DNA from 4 places in the Streptomyces sp. bgisy100 genome. Region 1 is predicted to be linked to each of the others. Evidence: riboswitches for the same ligand, from Rfam matches in the RefSeq annotation. Region 1 holds a riboswitch; each other region holds the start of a gene.
What was found. Region 1 has a riboswitch for cobalamin ahead of AC3EQ1_RS16275 (ribonucleoside-diphosphate reductase subunit alpha). Riboswitches for the same ligand answer to the same signal wherever they lie in the genome.

Region 1 (3,806 bases):
AGGCCATGAAGAGGTTCAGCGACTGGCTCTGGTCGAGGTAGGGCGTACGGGCCGCCGCCATGTCGATCAGCGCGCGCTGCGGGATCTCCCAGGCCGTCCGGTACAGCGACCGGATCTCCTGCGGGATCCAGTTCAGCTCCTGCACCGAGCCGTTGGACTCCCGCAGCGCCTCCCGGGTCTGGGCGTCCCACACACCCAGCTCCTTCAGCTCCTCCACCAGGTAGGAGTTGACCTGGAGGAACTCACCCGACAGCGTCTCGCGCTTGAAGAGGTTGGAGACCTGCGGCTCGATGCACTCGTACACGCCCGCGATCGAGGCGATGGTGGCCGTCGGCGCGATGGCGAGCAGCAGGGAGTTGCGCATGCCGGTGGCCGCGACCCGGGCGCGCAGCGCCGCCCAGCGCTCCGGCAGGGTCGGCTCCACCCCGAAGTGGTCCGGGTGCAGCACGCCGCGCGAGGCGCGCGTGGCCGACCACGCCGGGTGCGGGCCGTGCCGCTCGGCGAGGTCGCAGGAGGCCTCGTAGGCCGCCAGCATGATGCGCTCGGCGATCAGCGTGGAGAGCCGGGACGCCTCGGGGGAGTCGAAGGGCAGCTTCAGCCGGAAGAAGACGTCCTGGAGGCCCATCACGCCCAGGCCCACCGGCCGCCACCGCTCGTTCGACGCCGCGGCCTGCTCGGTCGGGTAGAAGTTGATGTCCACCACGCGGTCGAGGAAGGTCACGGCGGTGCGCACGGTGGCGTCCAGCCGCTCCCAGTCCATCTCTCCGTCCGCGCCCAGGTGGGCGCCCAGGTTCACCGAGCCGAGGTTGCAGACGGCGGTCTCCCCGTCGTCGGTGACCTCCAGGATCTCGGTGCACAGGTTCGAGGAGTGGATGACCCGGCCGGGCTCCGCGGTCTGGTTGGCGGCGCGGTTGGCGGCGTCCTTGAAGGTCATCCAGCCGTTGCCGGTCTGCGCGAGGGTGCGCATCATCCGGGCGTACAGCTGGCGGGCCGGGACCGAGCGCTGCGCCAGCCCGGCGGCCTCCGCCGCCCGGTACGCGGCGTCGAACTCCTCGCCCCACAGGTCGACGAGCTGCGGCACGTCGGAGGGGGAGAACAGCGACCAGTCGGCGTCGGCCTCGACCCGGCGCATGAACTCGTCCGGGATCCAGTGGGCCAGGTTGAGATTGTGGGTGCGGCGCGCCTCCTCACCGGTGTTGTCGCGCAGCTCCAGGAACTCCTCCAGGTCCGCGTGCCAGGTCTCCAGGTAGACGCAGGCCGCGCCCTTGCGGCGGCCGCCCTGGTTGACCGCGGCGACCGAGGAGTCGAGGGTCCGCAGGAACGGCACGATGCCGTTGGAGTGCCCGTTGGTGCCCCGGATCAGGGAGCCGCGGGAGCGGACCCGGCTGTACGGCAGGCCGATGCCGCCCGCGTGCTTCGAGAGCCGGGCGACCTGGTGGTAGCGGTCGTAGATGGAGTCGAGCTCGTCCAGCGGGGAGTCGAGCAGGTAGCAGGACGACATCTGCGGGTGCCGGGTGCCGGAGTTGAAGAGCGTGGGGGAGCTGGGCAGGTAGTCCAGCCGGCTCATCAGCCGGTAGAGCGCGGCGACCTCGTCGACGGCGCGGTCCGAACCGTCCTCGGCCAGCCCGCAGGCCACCCGGAGCATGAAGTGCTGCGGGGTCTCGATGACCTGGCGGGTCATCGGGTGCCGCAGCAGGTACCGGCTGTGCAGCGTGCGCAGTCCGAAGTAGCCGAAGCGGTCGTCGGCGCCGTCGGCCAGCGCGACCTCGACGAGCGTGTCGAGCCGGGAGGCGTGGGCGCGGACGAACTCCGCGGTCCGGTCGGCGATCAGACCCTCGCGGTGACCGGTGGCGACCGAGGCGGAAAAGGAGACCGCGCCCTGGCTCGCGGCCTCGTCGGCGACCGCCCGGGTGAGCAGGCGCGCGGCGAGCCGGGAGTACTCCGGGTCCTCGGCGATCAGGCCGGCGGCCGCCTCGGTCGCCAGCTCCCGCAACTCGGCCTCGTCGGAGCCCGCGTGGCGGCCGCGGAGCGCGGCGGCGGCGACCCGGCCCGGGTCGGTCGCGGGCAGATCGGCGGTGAGGTCGGTCAGGGTACGCAGCAGCGCGGTGCCGGGGCCGTCTGCCTCGGTCACCGGTGCGGCGGCTGAAGCCGGATCGGCGGGCGCGATGGTCACGTGGTGCTCTCCCTCGCTCGGCTGGGGCCGCACGGACGGACACGACGGGCGCCGAACGGGCACACCTCACCCCGGAACAGGGCAGCGCACCGCGCAGCGTCCACCGGCCCAACCCGCGAGGCCCGGACGATTTCGTCGCCCGGTTCGGTCGATCCGGGCAGGCCGCCGGCAGGTCCTCGGACTTGGAAGTGCGCATTTCCAGCGCATTCATACCGTTGCGGGACAGTTCCGGATTCGCACCGGATTCCCCTGCGACGACAGCGAGCAAGAGCATACATCTTGTGTCGCGGTCCGCACGCAACACCACATCTTGTGTCAGGGGTTCGGGTGGTGCGCTTTGCAGGGGAACAGATGTGGTAACGGCGCCGAGGCCCGGGGGGACGGGGAAGCGCGTCCCGCGGGCCGCCCGGATTCCCATTCGGGATCGCTCGCGGATCACCCGCCGGGGTCACCCGGCGCGTCGGTTAGCCTGTCCGGCATGACGTTGAGGACCGGTGCGCGGGGTTCCGCGGAACACACCGTCAGCGAGGCCGACACCGCCGCGGAGTTCGGCAGCGGCGACCTCCCGGTCCTGGGGACCCCCGGCCTGCTGGCCCTGCTGGAGGCCGCCACCGTCGACGCGCTCGCGGGCGCGCTGGAGCCCGGCCGCACCTCGGTCGGCACCCGGGTCCAGGTCGACCACCTCAAGGCCTCACCGGTGGGGGCGACCGTCACCGCCACCGCGGAAGTCACCTACCTCGACGGCCGGTTGGTGCGGTTCACCGTGGCCGCCCAGGACGGCGCCGGCCGGCTGCTGGCCACCGGTGAGATCACCCGGGTGATCGTCGACCGGGACCGGTTCCTGGCGCGTCTCTGAGGTCCGGCGGACCCGTCCGCGCAGCTTCGCCCGGCCCCGCCGCCGGCTTTGCCCGTACCGCCCGCCCCCGCGCGCGGCGCCCCGGACACGCCGACGGGCCGCCGCCCCCGTGTCGGAGGCGACGGCCCGCAGGCTCGCGTCGAGCCGGATACCGGCCGGGGTCAGTGCCCGCCCGGCGCCCCCGCGGTGGCCGGCGGCAGTTCGGTCTCCACGCCCGGTTCGCCCGCGTCCGCGGTGTAGTCGGCCGCGGTGGTCTCGTCGATGCCGTCGGGCGCCTTCACCGCCCGCAGCACGAAGGTGAGCACCACCGTGACGAGGGCGTTGAGGACGAACGCGGTGAGGCCGATGTAACCGATCTCACCGATCCCCGGGATGGCGTCCGCGCTGCCGCCGAAGTGCTTCTGGGCCGGATTGGTCGGACTCGGCACCCCGTACGCCGCGAGGGTGCCGTAGATCATGCCGACCGCCCAGCCGCCCAGCAGCGCCCAGCGGTGGAACCACCGGGTGAACAGGCCGCCCACCAGGGCCGGGAACGTCTGGAGGATCCAGATGCCGCCCAGCAGCTGGAAGTTGATGGCCACGGTCTTGTCCATGGTGAGGACGAAGGCCAGCGCGCCGACCTTCACCAGCAGCGAGGCGAGCTTGGAGACCTTGGTCTCCTGGGCGGGCGTCGCGTCCGGTTTGAGGAAGTCCTTGTAGATGTTCCGCGTGAAGAGGTTGGCCGCGGCGATGGACATGATGGCCGCCGGAACCAGCGCGCCGATCCCGATCGCCGCG
Region 2 (3,806 bases), on a different contig from region 1:
GGCCCGTCCGCTCCGGCCGGGGACCGGCTCGCCGGTTCCGGTCCGGCCGCCGGGTACGGTCCGGTCGCCGGGTACGGTCCGGTCGCCGGGTACGGGACGAACGTACTGCCGTGTCCGTCGATGGCCAGGGCGGAACCGGGCCGGAAACCCACCGGCGCCGGTCCGGCAGGTGAACGGTGCTGACCGCGGGGTCGGAGGGGACTGGGGTGGCCGGTGCCGCCGACTGCCCCGCTCCAGGAACCGACGGGGGTACGGCGCAAGCCGGGGTGGCCCGGTTACGCATGCCACAGGTGCCCCTAGCCGGCCGGCACGCGTCCTACCCCGCTGCTGCCACCTCGCGGGCGGTGACCGCGAGCCACGACGGGGCGTCGCAGCCGATGGCGCGCAGCGTGGACCGGAGGCGGACACGGGTCCGGGACGACGTGACCGTGCGCAGGATCGGTTCCAGCCGGAGGAGCGGCACTTCGGCATCCCGCCACGCGCCGAGCTGCACCAAGGCGGTCAGCTCCGCGAGCACGTTGCCGAACTCCCGGCGGCCCCCGCCTCCCCTGGAACCTTCCGAACTCCGCTGAAGGTGCGGCAGCGCCGCGCGCGGGTCTCCGAGGCTCAGCAGCGCCTCGCCGGTGTGCAGCTCCACTTCGGTGCTGTCGATCCACCACGTGAACGCGGGGTCGTTGGCCTGTACCGAGTCCTGGAGACCCCCTGTGGCCCGCTCCAGGGCGTCCAGCGCCCGGCCTCGGTCTCCGGCCTGCGCAAGGCTCCGTGCGCGCCGTACGCGAGCCATGAGCGCCACACGGCCGGGTACCTCACGGCCGGTCAGCATCTCCTCCGTGATCGCCATGGCCTCACCAGTACGGTCGGTGTGCACGTCGATCATGGCGATCAGGTCCAGGATGAACCACTCCAGCGGGGCGTCACCGGCGAGGCGGGCCAGGGTGTGCGCCTCCGCGAGCGTGGAGCGCGCCTCGTGGAACCGGGCCGCGTCGTGGAGCAGCCAGCCGGCCACTTCCCCGATCTCCGCCACCTGTGCGAGGTGCTGCTTGTCGTCGCCGGTGATCCGGCCCCGTTCGGCCTCCCACACCTGCGCGGCGGCGTCCGCCACATGGTCCCCGCCGTGGCGGTTGTCATGCGCGAGCAGCCACCCCACGGCGTCCTGCACGTAGGTGTCCGGCTCACGGTCGGCGCAGACCTGCGGCTCGGCTTCGCCCCGGGCCCGCGCGGCTTCCCGCTCCAGTCCGTCCAGTGGCACCCCGAGCACATGCGCGAGCGGCGGTAACCAAGCGTCCGGGATGCGCCCGCCGCACTCCCACCGGGAGACCTCGTGACGCGTCAAGGTGGTGATCCCGGCAGTGACGCACAACCGGAGCGCCAGCGAGCGCTGCGAGAGACCCGCCCGCTTGCGCAGGCCCGCCAGATGGGCGCCGAACCGGGCGCGTCCCGCTTGGTCGTTCATGCGGTGCCTCCCTGCGACCAAGCTACTCGTCCTGGCCCCTCCCCTGGCCTCCCGCGCGGCCCCTCCCCTCGATCGGGAACGCGGTTCCCTGAACGCACAGCGCCCCGGCGACCGTGCGACCGGCCCCGGGGCTCGGCCGATCCGAGAGAGCAGACCGACATGCCGCAACCGACAACGCAGGCCCGCCCGACCGGCTGCCCCGGATACAGCGAGACCCTGCCGCGCGAGCCCCGGAGCGCCGCGGCCGCCCGGCGCCTGGTGCGTGTCGCACTCGCCGCCTGGGGTCTGGACGACTTGGCCGACGACGGCACCCTGATCGTCTCCGAGCTGGTGTCCAACGCCGTCCGGCACGCACGCAGAGAATCGATCCGGGTCGTCATCGACCGCCCCGAGGCGCGGCGCGTGCGGATCGGCGTCGTGGACTTCTCCCAAGCCTGTCCAGTGCGCGGAAACCCCGGTGCCACGGACGAGAGCGGGCGCGGCCTCGCACTCGTCGGGGAGCTGGCGGAGGCCTGGGGGACCGACCCGCTGCCGTGGGGCAAGCGGGTGTGGGCCGAGTGCGCTCAGAAGAACGACTGACTCCGGACCGTTGACGGCGTCGGCCGGGAACCGCGCACGCCGGTCCGGCATGTGAACGGTACTGACCACAGCGCGGGACCGGACTAGGGTGGCCGGTGCAGCTGGTTCGCCCTGTCCGCCAGGCAGGGCGTCGCAAGAGGGAACCCGGTGGAATTCCGGGACTGCCCCGCAGCGGTGAGTGGGAACGACCGCCGTCATACGCACTGGGTCCGACGGGCCTGGGAAGCGACGGCCAGTAGGGGTCTGCCCTGGCAGACGTGCCCGCGAGTCCGAAGACCTGCCCGTTGCCCGCTCGCCCACCCGGCGCGCGGAGATCCCGGTGACCTCGAGGGCGGGTCGGCGTACGGAAGCAGGCGGGTACCGCGGCAGCACCGCGTACGGCCCGCCGTCCGGTCGTCCCTTCGCGCCCTCGGCCCGTGCCGGGGTTCTCAGGAGCACACTCGCGAAGGAGAGTTCTGTGACCAGCACATCCGCAGCCGCCACCGCACGGGCCACCGTGCACGGCTACCCGCGGCAGGGCCCGGGCCGGGAGCTGAAGAAGGCCGTCGAGGGCTACTGGAAGGGCACGGTCACCGCCGGCGCCCTGCACGACACCGCGGCCGGGCTGCGCCGTTCCCAGTGGCGGCAGCTCGCCGACGCGGGCCTGGACGAGGTCCCCACCGGGGGCTTCTCCTACTACGACCACGTCCTGGACACCAGCGTCATGGTCGGCGCGATTCCCGCCCGGCACCGCGCGGCGGTCGAGGCCGACGCGCTGGACGGCTACTTCGCGATGGCGCGCGGTACCCGGGACGTCACGCCCCTGGAGATGACCAAGTGGTTCGACACCAACTACCACTACCTGGTGCCGGAACTGGGCCCGGACACGGTGTTCGCCGCCGACCCCGGCAAGCAGACGGCCGAGCTGCGGGAGGCCCTGGCACTCGGTCTCGCCGCCCGTCCGGTGCTCGTCGGACCGGTCACCTATCTGCTGCTGGCCAAGCCCGGACCGGAGGTGCCGGACGACTTCGATCCGCTCACCCTGCTGGACCGGCTGCTCCCGGTCTACGCCGAGGTGCTCGCCGCGCTGCGGGCCGCCGGGGCCGAGTGGGTCCAGCTGGACGAGCCCGCCCTGGTCCAGGACCGCACCCCGGCCGTGCTGAACGCCGCCGCCCGCGCCTACCGGGAGCTCGGGGGCGCCGCGGACCGTCCAAAGCTGCTGGTGGCCTCGTACTTCGACCGGCTGGGCAAGGCGCTGCCGGTGCTCGCCAAGGCACCGGTCGAGGGACTGGCCCTGGACTTCACCGGTACCGCCGCCGGCAACCTGGAGGATCTGGCGGCGGTCGGCGGACTGCCCGGCAAGCGGCTGGTGGCCGGTGTGGTGAACGGCCGCAATGTGTGGATCAACGACCTCGGGGCGTCCCTGACGACGCTGGGCACCCTGCTCGGCCTCGCCGGCCGGGTGGACGTCGCCTCCTCCTGCTCACTGCTGCATGTGCCGCTGGACGCCGCGGCCGAGCGGGACATCGATCCGCAGATCGCCCGCTGGCTCGCGTTCGCCCGGCAGAAGACCGCCGAGATCGTCACGCTGGCCCGCGGGCTGACGCACGGCACCGGCGCCATCACCGCCGAACTCGCCGCCAACCGTGCGGATCTGGCCTCCCGCACCGGCTCACCCCTCACCCACGACCCGGCCGTGCGTGCCCGCGCCGCGGCCGTCACGGAGGCCGACGGCCGGCGGTCCGCGTCGTACCCGGAGCGCTCGGCGGCCCAACGGGCGCATCTGGGGCTGCCG
Region 3 (3,806 bases), on a different contig from region 1:
CTGGTCTCCCTGGCACACGGCACCAACGACGCGCAGAAGACCATGGGTGTCATCACCCTGGCGCTGATCACCGGCGGCGCGCTCGCCCCGCAGGCCGACCCGCCGATGTGGGTCATCGTCTCGGCCGGTGTCGCCATCGCGCTCGGCACCTACCTGGGCGGCTGGCGGATCATCCGCACCATGGGCAAGGGCCTCACCGACATCCAGCCGCCGCAGGGCTTCGCCGCCCAGACCGGCGCCGCGACCGTCATCCTGGCCTCCTCGCACCTCGGTTTCGCGCTCTCCACCACCCAGGTCTGCTCCGGCTCGGTCATGGGCTCCGGCCTCGGCCGCAAGGGCGGGGTCGTCCGCTGGTCGACCGCGGGCCGCATGGTGGCCGCGTGGGGGCTGACGCTTCCGGCCGCCGGTCTCGTCGCGGCGGCCGCGGCGCTCCTCGCCGGCCAGGGCACCTGGGGCGTCGCCGCCGTCGCCGTCCTCGCGCTCGTCGCCTGCGGCGCGATCTGGGCGCTCTCCCGCCGCAAGCCGGTGGACCACACCAACGTCAACGAGACCGGGGCCACCGAGCCGCCGGGCGTCGTCACCGCCGCCCTCCGCACGGTCTCCCCGCCGCCGGTCGGCTCCGCGGCCTCCGGTGAGGCGTCCGACGCCGCCACCGGCGCCCCGGTCGCCGGCGTCGCCGCGCAGGGCAAGGCCCCGCAGAGCGCGCCGGCCGGCCAGTCCGCCGCCAAGGTCACGGTCTAGGTAAGGAACCCACCGTCATGAACATCGACTGGGCAGCTCTCGGCCAGGTCTTCGGCGTCAGCCTCGTGGCGACCGTCGCGCTCGTGGGCCTGTTCACCCTCGGCATCGTCGGCACCTCCCGCCGGACACGGACCCAGCCGGACGGCACCGCCACGGTGACCGCCCCCGGCTCCCTGGCCCGGACCGGCGCCTACGTCTGCTACGGCCTGTGCCTGGCCGCCGTGGCGTACGGCATCCACCTGATCGTCGCCTGACGGGCCGGGGCGAACGGCCCCGCCCGCAACCGGTCCGCCGGGCCGGACAGCGCACCCCGCGCCGTCCGGCCCGGCGGACCGTCGTTTGCGCCCCGGGCGGGCGCGATCGTCCGCTGTGGGGCGCGGCACACTCTCCCGTCGCAGGTCAAGCGCAAGTTGACGGGCCTTCGCGGCCCGTGGTGGACTGCCGGGGCCCAACGGCGGCAGGAGAGGAAGCCGGTGCAAGTCCGGCGCGGTCCCGCCACTGTCACCGGGGAGCGCACCCCCACCCGAGATGTCACGGCCCGCAGCGACGGGCTGGAAGGCCGGGGGACGCGCCGATCCGGAAGCCAGGAGACTCTCACCGCCGGTACGTCGAGCCAGGGCGCGGACCCTGAGTGAGGACGATCGCGATGCCCGGCTGTTCCCGTACGCCAAGAGCCGTTCCCGGATGTTCCCGCCGAGGCGCGACGGCCGGCTGATCCGATGCGTGCCCATCACGCCCGGAGGGGACGGATCGCACGGTGAGGGGACGACACGGACTCGCCGCCGCGGGCGCGGCCGGCCTCGGCACCGCCCTGGGCTTCGCCGCCGACCTGGTGCTCGGTGACCCGCGGCGCGGTCACCCCGTCGCCGCGTTCGGCCGGACCGCCGCGGCGCTCGAGCGCCGGCTCTGGCGCGACCACCGCGGAGCCGGGGCGCTGCACACCGCCCTGCTCGCCGGAGGCGCCACCGCGGCCTCCGCCGTACTCGCGCGCACGCTGCGCCGCTCCCCCGCCGCCACGGCCGGGCTGACCGCCGCCGCCACCTGGGCGGTGCTGGGCGGGACGTCGCTGGGCCGGGAGGCGCGCGCCGTGGGCGGCGCACTGGCCGCCGGGGACCTGGACGTCGCCCGCGAGCGGCTGCCGCATCTGTGCGGCCGGGATCCGCAGGCCCTGGACGGGCAGCAGATCGCCCGCGCCGTGGTCGAGTCGGTCGCCGAGAACACCTCGGACGCGGTCGTGGGAGCCCTGGTGTGGGGAGCCGTCGCCGGAGTTCCCGGCCTCGTCGGCTTCCGCGCGGTCAACACCCTCGACGCGATGGTGGGCCACCGGTCGCCGCGCCATCTGCGGTTCGGCTGGGCCGCGGCGCGGCTGGACGACGTCGCGGGCTACCCCGGTTCGCGGCTCACCGCCGCGCTGGCGGTGCTCGCCGGGCCGGATCCGCGGGGCGCCTGGCGGGTGCTGCGCCGGGACGCCCGGCAACACCCCAGCCCCAATGCCGGACCGGTCGAGTCCGCTTTCGCGGGGGCGCTCGGCGTCCGCCTGGGCGGCACCCTGGCCTACCGCGGCCGGGTCGAACACCGGCCGGTGCTCGGCGGGGAGAACCGTCCGGTGGCGGTGCCGGACATCGAACGCGCGGTCCGGCTGTCCCGGCGCGTCAACGTCCTGGCCCTCGCGCTCTGTGTCGCGGGCGGCCTGGTGCGGAGCCGCCCGCGGCGCCCGGCCGCCGGAAGGGGGAGCCGATGAACGGGCCGGACACGCACCACAGAGACACACACCACAGAGGCGGCGGGCTGCTCGTCGCCGGCACCACCTCCGACGCCGGGAAGAGCGTGGTCACCGCGGGGATCTGCCGGTGGCTCTCCCGCAAGGGGGTGTCTGTCGCGCCCTTCAAGGCGCAGAACATGTCGCTGAATTCGTTCGTCACCCGGGAGGGCGCGGAGATCGGCCGGGCGCAGGCCATGCAGGCCGCCGCCGCCCGCGTCGAGCCGAGCGCCCTGATGAACCCGGTGCTGCTCAAGCCCGGGAGCGACCGCAGCAGTCAGGTGGTGCTGCTGGGGAAGCCGGTCGGGGAGATGAGCGCCCGGGGCTACTTCGGGGACGCCTCGGGCGCGCCGGGGCGGCAGCGGCGGTACACCGACCGCGGACAGCTCCTGGAGACCGTGGTGGAGTGCCTCGAGGAGCTGCGGGGCACGTATGACGCGGTGATCTGTGAAGGGGCGGGCAGTCCGGCGGAGATCAACCTGCGGCGCACGGACATCGTGAACATGGGTCTGGCCCGGGCGGCCCGGCTGCCCGTGGTCGTGGTCGGGGACATCGACCGCGGCGGGGTGTTCGCCTCGTTCTTCGGTACGACGGCACTGCTGGCCCGGGAGGACCAGGCGCTGGTCTCCGGCTATCTGGTCAACAAGTTCCGCGGGGACGTCTCCCTGCTGGAGCCCGGTCTGGACATGCTGCACGGGCTCACCGGGCGGCGCACGCTCGGCGTCCTGCCGTACGCGCACGGGCTGGGCATCGACGAGGAGGACGGGCTGCGGGTGTCGCTGCGCGGCACGGTCCGCGAGTCGGTCGTCGCGCCGCCGCACGGACAGGACGTCCTGCGGGTCGCGGTCGCCGCGGTGCCGCTGATGTCGAACTTCACCGATGTGGACGCGCTGGCCGCCGAACCCGGCGTGGTGGTGCGCTTCGTGGACCGGCCGGAGGAGCTGGCCGACGCGGACCTGGTGGTCCTGCCGGGCACCCGGGGCACCGTGCGGGCCCTGGCGTGGCTGCGGGAGCGCGGCCTCGCCGACGCGGTGGCGCGGCGGGCCGCGGAGGGCCGTCCGGTGCTGGGCATCTGCGGCGGCTTCCAGATGCTGGGCGAACGCATCGAGGACGAGGTCGAGTCGCGGGCGGGGACGGTGGACGGGCTGGGACTGCTGCCCGTGCGCGTCCGGTTCGCGCCGGAGAAGACACTGGCCCGGCCGGCGGGCGAGGCGCTCGGCGAATGGGTCGAGGGCTACGAGATCCACCATGGCGTGGCCGAGGTCGGGCCGGCGGACGAGGAGTTCCTGGACGGCTGCCGCACCGG
Region 4 (3,806 bases), on a different contig from region 1:
CGGCAGGCCGGCGCTCTCCCGCCGGTCCGCGGCCCGGAACAGGGCGTGGATCAGATGAACCCCCGCCCACCGCAGCGGCTCCGGCTCCCAGGGCCGCACCTGCCGCCCGACCCAGGGCAGCGCGGTCAGTTCGGTGTCCTGCCGCAGCAGGAGGTCCCGCAGCGTACGGCCCGCCAGGTTGGACGTCGTCACCCCACTGCCCACGTACCCTCCGGCCCACCCCAGACCGGTGGTGTGGTCCAGCCGGACCGTGGAGCACCAGTCCCGCGGCACGCCCAGAACACCGCACCACGCGTGCTCCACGGCGGAGTCCGCGGCGGGCGGGAAGAGCGTGACGAGCGCGCGCCACAGGGCGTCCACGGTCTGCGGCCGGGTGACGCCCCCGGTGTCCGTGCGCGAACCGAAGCGGTACGGAACTCCCCGGCCGCCGAGGGCGATCCGGCCGTCCGCCGTGCGCTGGGCGTAGATGTAGGCGTGGGCCGTGTCGCCGAGCACCTCCCGGTTCCGCCAGCCGATCCGCTCCCACACCGCGTCGGACAGCGGCTCGGTGACGATCATCGAGCTGTTCATCGGCAGCCACTGACGGCGCAGTCCGGCGATGTTCGCGCTGAACCCCTCCGTCGCCCGGATCACGTAGTCGGCGGTCACCCTGCCCCGGTCGGTGCGGGCGACGGCCCGCCCTCCGGCGTTGCGGGGGAGGATCTCGGTGACCGTGGTGCCCTCCAGGATGTCGACTCCGCGGGCGGCCACCGCCCGGGCCAGCCCCGACGCCAGCGCCGCGGGCTGGACGGCGGCGGCGTGCGGTGTCCAGGCGGCCGCGGACGCCCCCGCCACCGGCACCCGCTCCGCCCGTTCCGTCGCGTCGAGCAACCGCAGGTCCGCCTCCGTGAAGCCCCAGTCGCGCTGGTCCTCGACAGCGGCCAGCAGCCGAGCCTGCTGCGCGGGGCCGACCGCGACGCGCAGCATGCCGCCCTTGTGGATGCCCGCGTCGATGCCCTCGGCGTGCGCCACCGAGATCACCTCGTCGACGGACCGGAACAGGGTGCGCTGCATCTCCCGCACCGCGGGCCGGCCGTGCTGCGCGGCATAGCGCTCCCGGGCCCCGGCGAAGCCGTGGTAGAGCCAGCCGCCGTTCCGTCCGGAGGCGCCGAATCCCGCGAACTCCCGCTCCAGCACGGCGATCCGCAGACCGGGCCGGTCCCGGGCGAGGTAGTACGCGGTCCACAGACCGGTGTAGCCGCCGCCGACGATCGCCACGTCGTAGTCGCGGTCCCCGGGCAGGGCGGGCCGGCGCCCGGGCGGGCCGCCGTCCCGGTACCAGAAGGAGACACCGCCGTTGACGAAGCCGTCCGTCAACGGTGCCGTACGAGGTGAGGTCCGGCCGTGGTTCATCCGAAGGGCTCCGCATTCCCGGTGGTCGCAGACCGTTCAGGGTAGGCGGTGCCGGCCCGGCCCGCACACCCCGATCGGGTACCGGAACACCGGCCGGCCGGACACCCCGTCGGTGCCGTGCGGCGGAGGAACGGCGACCGGCTCCGGCCTGCCGCGTCCTTGGGCGGGCGCGGTTCTCCACGGGCGCGGTTCCCGCAGGGCCACGAGCGGCGCAGCTCACGGGCCGCGCCCTGGGCGGGCTGATCGCGCTCTGACAGAATGCGGGTGTTCACGAGGCTGCGGAACCCGGGAAGCCGGTGCGACTCCGGCACGGTCCCGCCACTGTGACCGGGAAGCCGCTTAGAACGGGTGGTGTGCCGCACGGCGCACCGCTCCGGGACGGGCCGCTCCTCGGGAGTCAGACACCGGACTGCCGCCTTCAGCACCGACCAGGGGACGCGGATCCCCCGGAGGAGGCATGCATGTCCCGGTTCCCGGGGTCACTGCGCGTCCGGACCGTCGCGGCGGCTCTGCTGCTGCTCCCGCTCACCGGCTGCGGCCTCGCGCCCACGGCCGGCCGGCCCGCCGACGACCGGCCCGCCAACGGCCGTTCCGCCGCCGCGAAGGGCTTCCCGTACACCGTCACCAACTGCGGTGTGAAGACGACGTTCACGGCTCCGCCGAAGCGGGCCGTCACCCTGAACCAGCACTCCACCGAGGTCATGCTCGCCCTGGGCCTGGAGAAGCGCCTGGCCGGCACCGCCTACCTCGACGACCGGGTGCTGCCCCGCTTCCGGGACGCCTACCGGGGCGTCGACGTCCTGGCCGACAAGTACCCCTCGTACGAGAAGCTGCTCGCCGCCGGACCCGACTTCGTCTACGGCGGCTACGCCAGCGCCTTCGACAAGAGCGAGGGCCGGGACCGTGGTTCGCTGGAGAAGAGCGGGGTGCGCACCCGGCTCAACATCGAGAGCTGCGGCCGCGGCCCGGTGCGGATGGACCGGCTGCGGCAGGAGATCCGCGAGACCGCGCGCACCTTCGGCGTCCCCGAGCGGGCCGACGCCCTCCTGGCCCGCCAGGACCGGCAACTCGCGGCCACGGCGAAGCGGTTGAAGGGTGCGGACCGGCCCTCCGTCCTCGTCTACGACAGCGGCGACAGCGCGGCGTTCACCGCGGGCGGCAAGGGCATCGGCAACGAGATCGTCCGCCTCGCCGGCGGCCGGAACGTCTTCGCCGGCCTCGACCGCACCTTCGGCGACGTCTCCTGGGAGAAGGTCGTCCAGCGCCGGCCCGAAGTGATCGTGATCTACGACTACGGCGGCACCCCGGTGGCGGCGAAGAAGAAGCGGCTCCTTCAGGACCCGGCGCTCGCCGACGTCCCGGCGATCCGGAACAAGCGCTTCGCGGTGCTGCCGCTGTCCTCCGCCGTGCTCGGCGTGCGGGTGCCCGAGGCGGTCGACTCGCTGGCCCGGCAGCTCCACCCCGGACACGGCGGTTAGGGCGGTGCTCCGCCGAATACCGCGGACCCCGGCGGGCCGGCTCCGCTGCTCCCTCGTCCTCGCCGGGCTCGCGGCCGTGCTCGCCGCGGCGGCGGTCGCCGGGCTCGCCCTGGGCCCCGTCCGGATCCCCGCCGGTGATGTGCTGCGCATCCTCGCCGGGGACACCGGGGCCGGCCCGTTCACCACGATCGTGCGCGACGTCCGGCTGCCGCGGGTCCTGCTCGGCGCCGTCGTCGGCGCCGGACTCGCCGTCGTCGGGACCGTCCTCCAGGCCCTGGTCCGCAACCCGGTGGCCGACCCCTTCCTCCTCGGCATCTCCTCGGGCGCCTCGACCGGCGCGGTCCTCGTGGTGGTGCTCGGTCTCGGCGCGGGAGCGACGACCGTGGCCCTGCCGGCCGGTGCCTTCGTGGGGTCGCTCGGCGCCCTCGTCGCCGTCTACGCCATGGCCCGCCGCGGCGGGACGATGACCACCGGCCGGCTGGTCCTGGCCGGGGTGGCCGTGCAGTACATCCTCTCCGCCCTCACCAGCCTGGTGCTCGTCACCGCCGCCGAGGCCGAACACCTGCGGGCCGTGCTGTTCTGGACCCTCGGCGGCCTCGGCGGCGCCCGCTGGGACGCACTGCTCCTGCCCGCGGTCGCTCTCGCCGTCGGCACCGCCGTGCTGATGGCCCTGGCCCGGCCGCTCGACCTGCTGCTCGTCGGCGAGGAGGGGGCCACCGTCCTGGGGCTGGACACCGGGCGGTTCCGGGCGGCGGTGTTCGTGCTCGCCTCGCTGGTCACCGGGGTCCTCGTGGCCGTCAGCGGAGCCATCGGCTTCGTCGGCCTGGTGGTGCCGCACGCCGCCCGGATGGCCGTCGGGGCCGGACACCGCGCCCTGCTCCCGGTGTCGGCCCTCGGTGGCGCCGCCTTCCTGGTCCTCGCCGATCTGCTGGCCCG

Region 2: it holds a riboswitch for cobalamin, as region 1 does, so the genes downstream of both, metE (5-methyltetrahydropteroyltriglutamate--homocysteine S-methyltransferase) here and AC3EQ1_RS16275 (ribonucleoside-diphosphate reductase subunit alpha) in region 1, are expected to answer to the same signal.
Region 3: it holds a riboswitch for cobalamin, as region 1 does, so the genes downstream of both, AC3EQ1_RS09310 (cobalamin biosynthesis protein) here and AC3EQ1_RS16275 (ribonucleoside-diphosphate reductase subunit alpha) in region 1, are expected to answer to the same signal.
Region 4: it holds a riboswitch for cobalamin, as region 1 does, so the genes downstream of both, AC3EQ1_RS24400 (ABC transporter substrate-binding protein) here and AC3EQ1_RS16275 (ribonucleoside-diphosphate reductase subunit alpha) in region 1, are expected to answer to the same signal.

The regions. Positions count from the first base shown of each region.
Region 1 is NZ_JBYITE010000021.1:17,642-21,447, reverse strand. It holds gene AC3EQ1_RS16275 (ribonucleoside-diphosphate reductase subunit alpha) at 1-2,173, opposite strand, end outside; cobalamin riboswitch at 2,324-2,447, opposite strand; gene AC3EQ1_RS16270 (thioesterase family protein) at 2,652-3,029, shown strand; gene mctP (monocarboxylate uptake permease MctP) at 3,191-3,806, opposite strand, start outside.
Region 2 is NZ_JBYITE010000079.1:2,442-6,247, reverse strand. It holds gene AC3EQ1_RS30090 (helix-turn-helix domain-containing protein) at 317-1,453, opposite strand; gene AC3EQ1_RS30085 (ATP-binding protein) at 1,613-2,032, shown strand; cobalamin riboswitch at 2,131-2,319, shown strand; gene metE (5-methyltetrahydropteroyltriglutamate--homocysteine S-methyltransferase) at 2,490-3,806, shown strand, end outside.
Region 3 is NZ_JBYITE010000010.1:14,039-17,844, forward strand. It holds gene AC3EQ1_RS09300 (inorganic phosphate transporter) at 1-741, shown strand, start outside; gene AC3EQ1_RS09305 (hypothetical protein) at 759-995, shown strand; cobalamin riboswitch at 1,206-1,334, shown strand; gene AC3EQ1_RS09310 (cobalamin biosynthesis protein) at 1,499-2,482, shown strand; gene AC3EQ1_RS09315 (cobyric acid synthase) at 2,479-3,806, shown strand, end outside.
Region 4 is NZ_JBYITE010000043.1:25,615-29,420, forward strand. It holds gene AC3EQ1_RS24395 (NAD(P)/FAD-dependent oxidoreductase) at 1-1,392, opposite strand, end outside; cobalamin riboswitch at 1,641-1,819, shown strand; gene AC3EQ1_RS24400 (ABC transporter substrate-binding protein) at 1,854-2,870, shown strand; gene AC3EQ1_RS24405 (FecCD family ABC transporter permease) at 2,947-3,806, shown strand, end outside.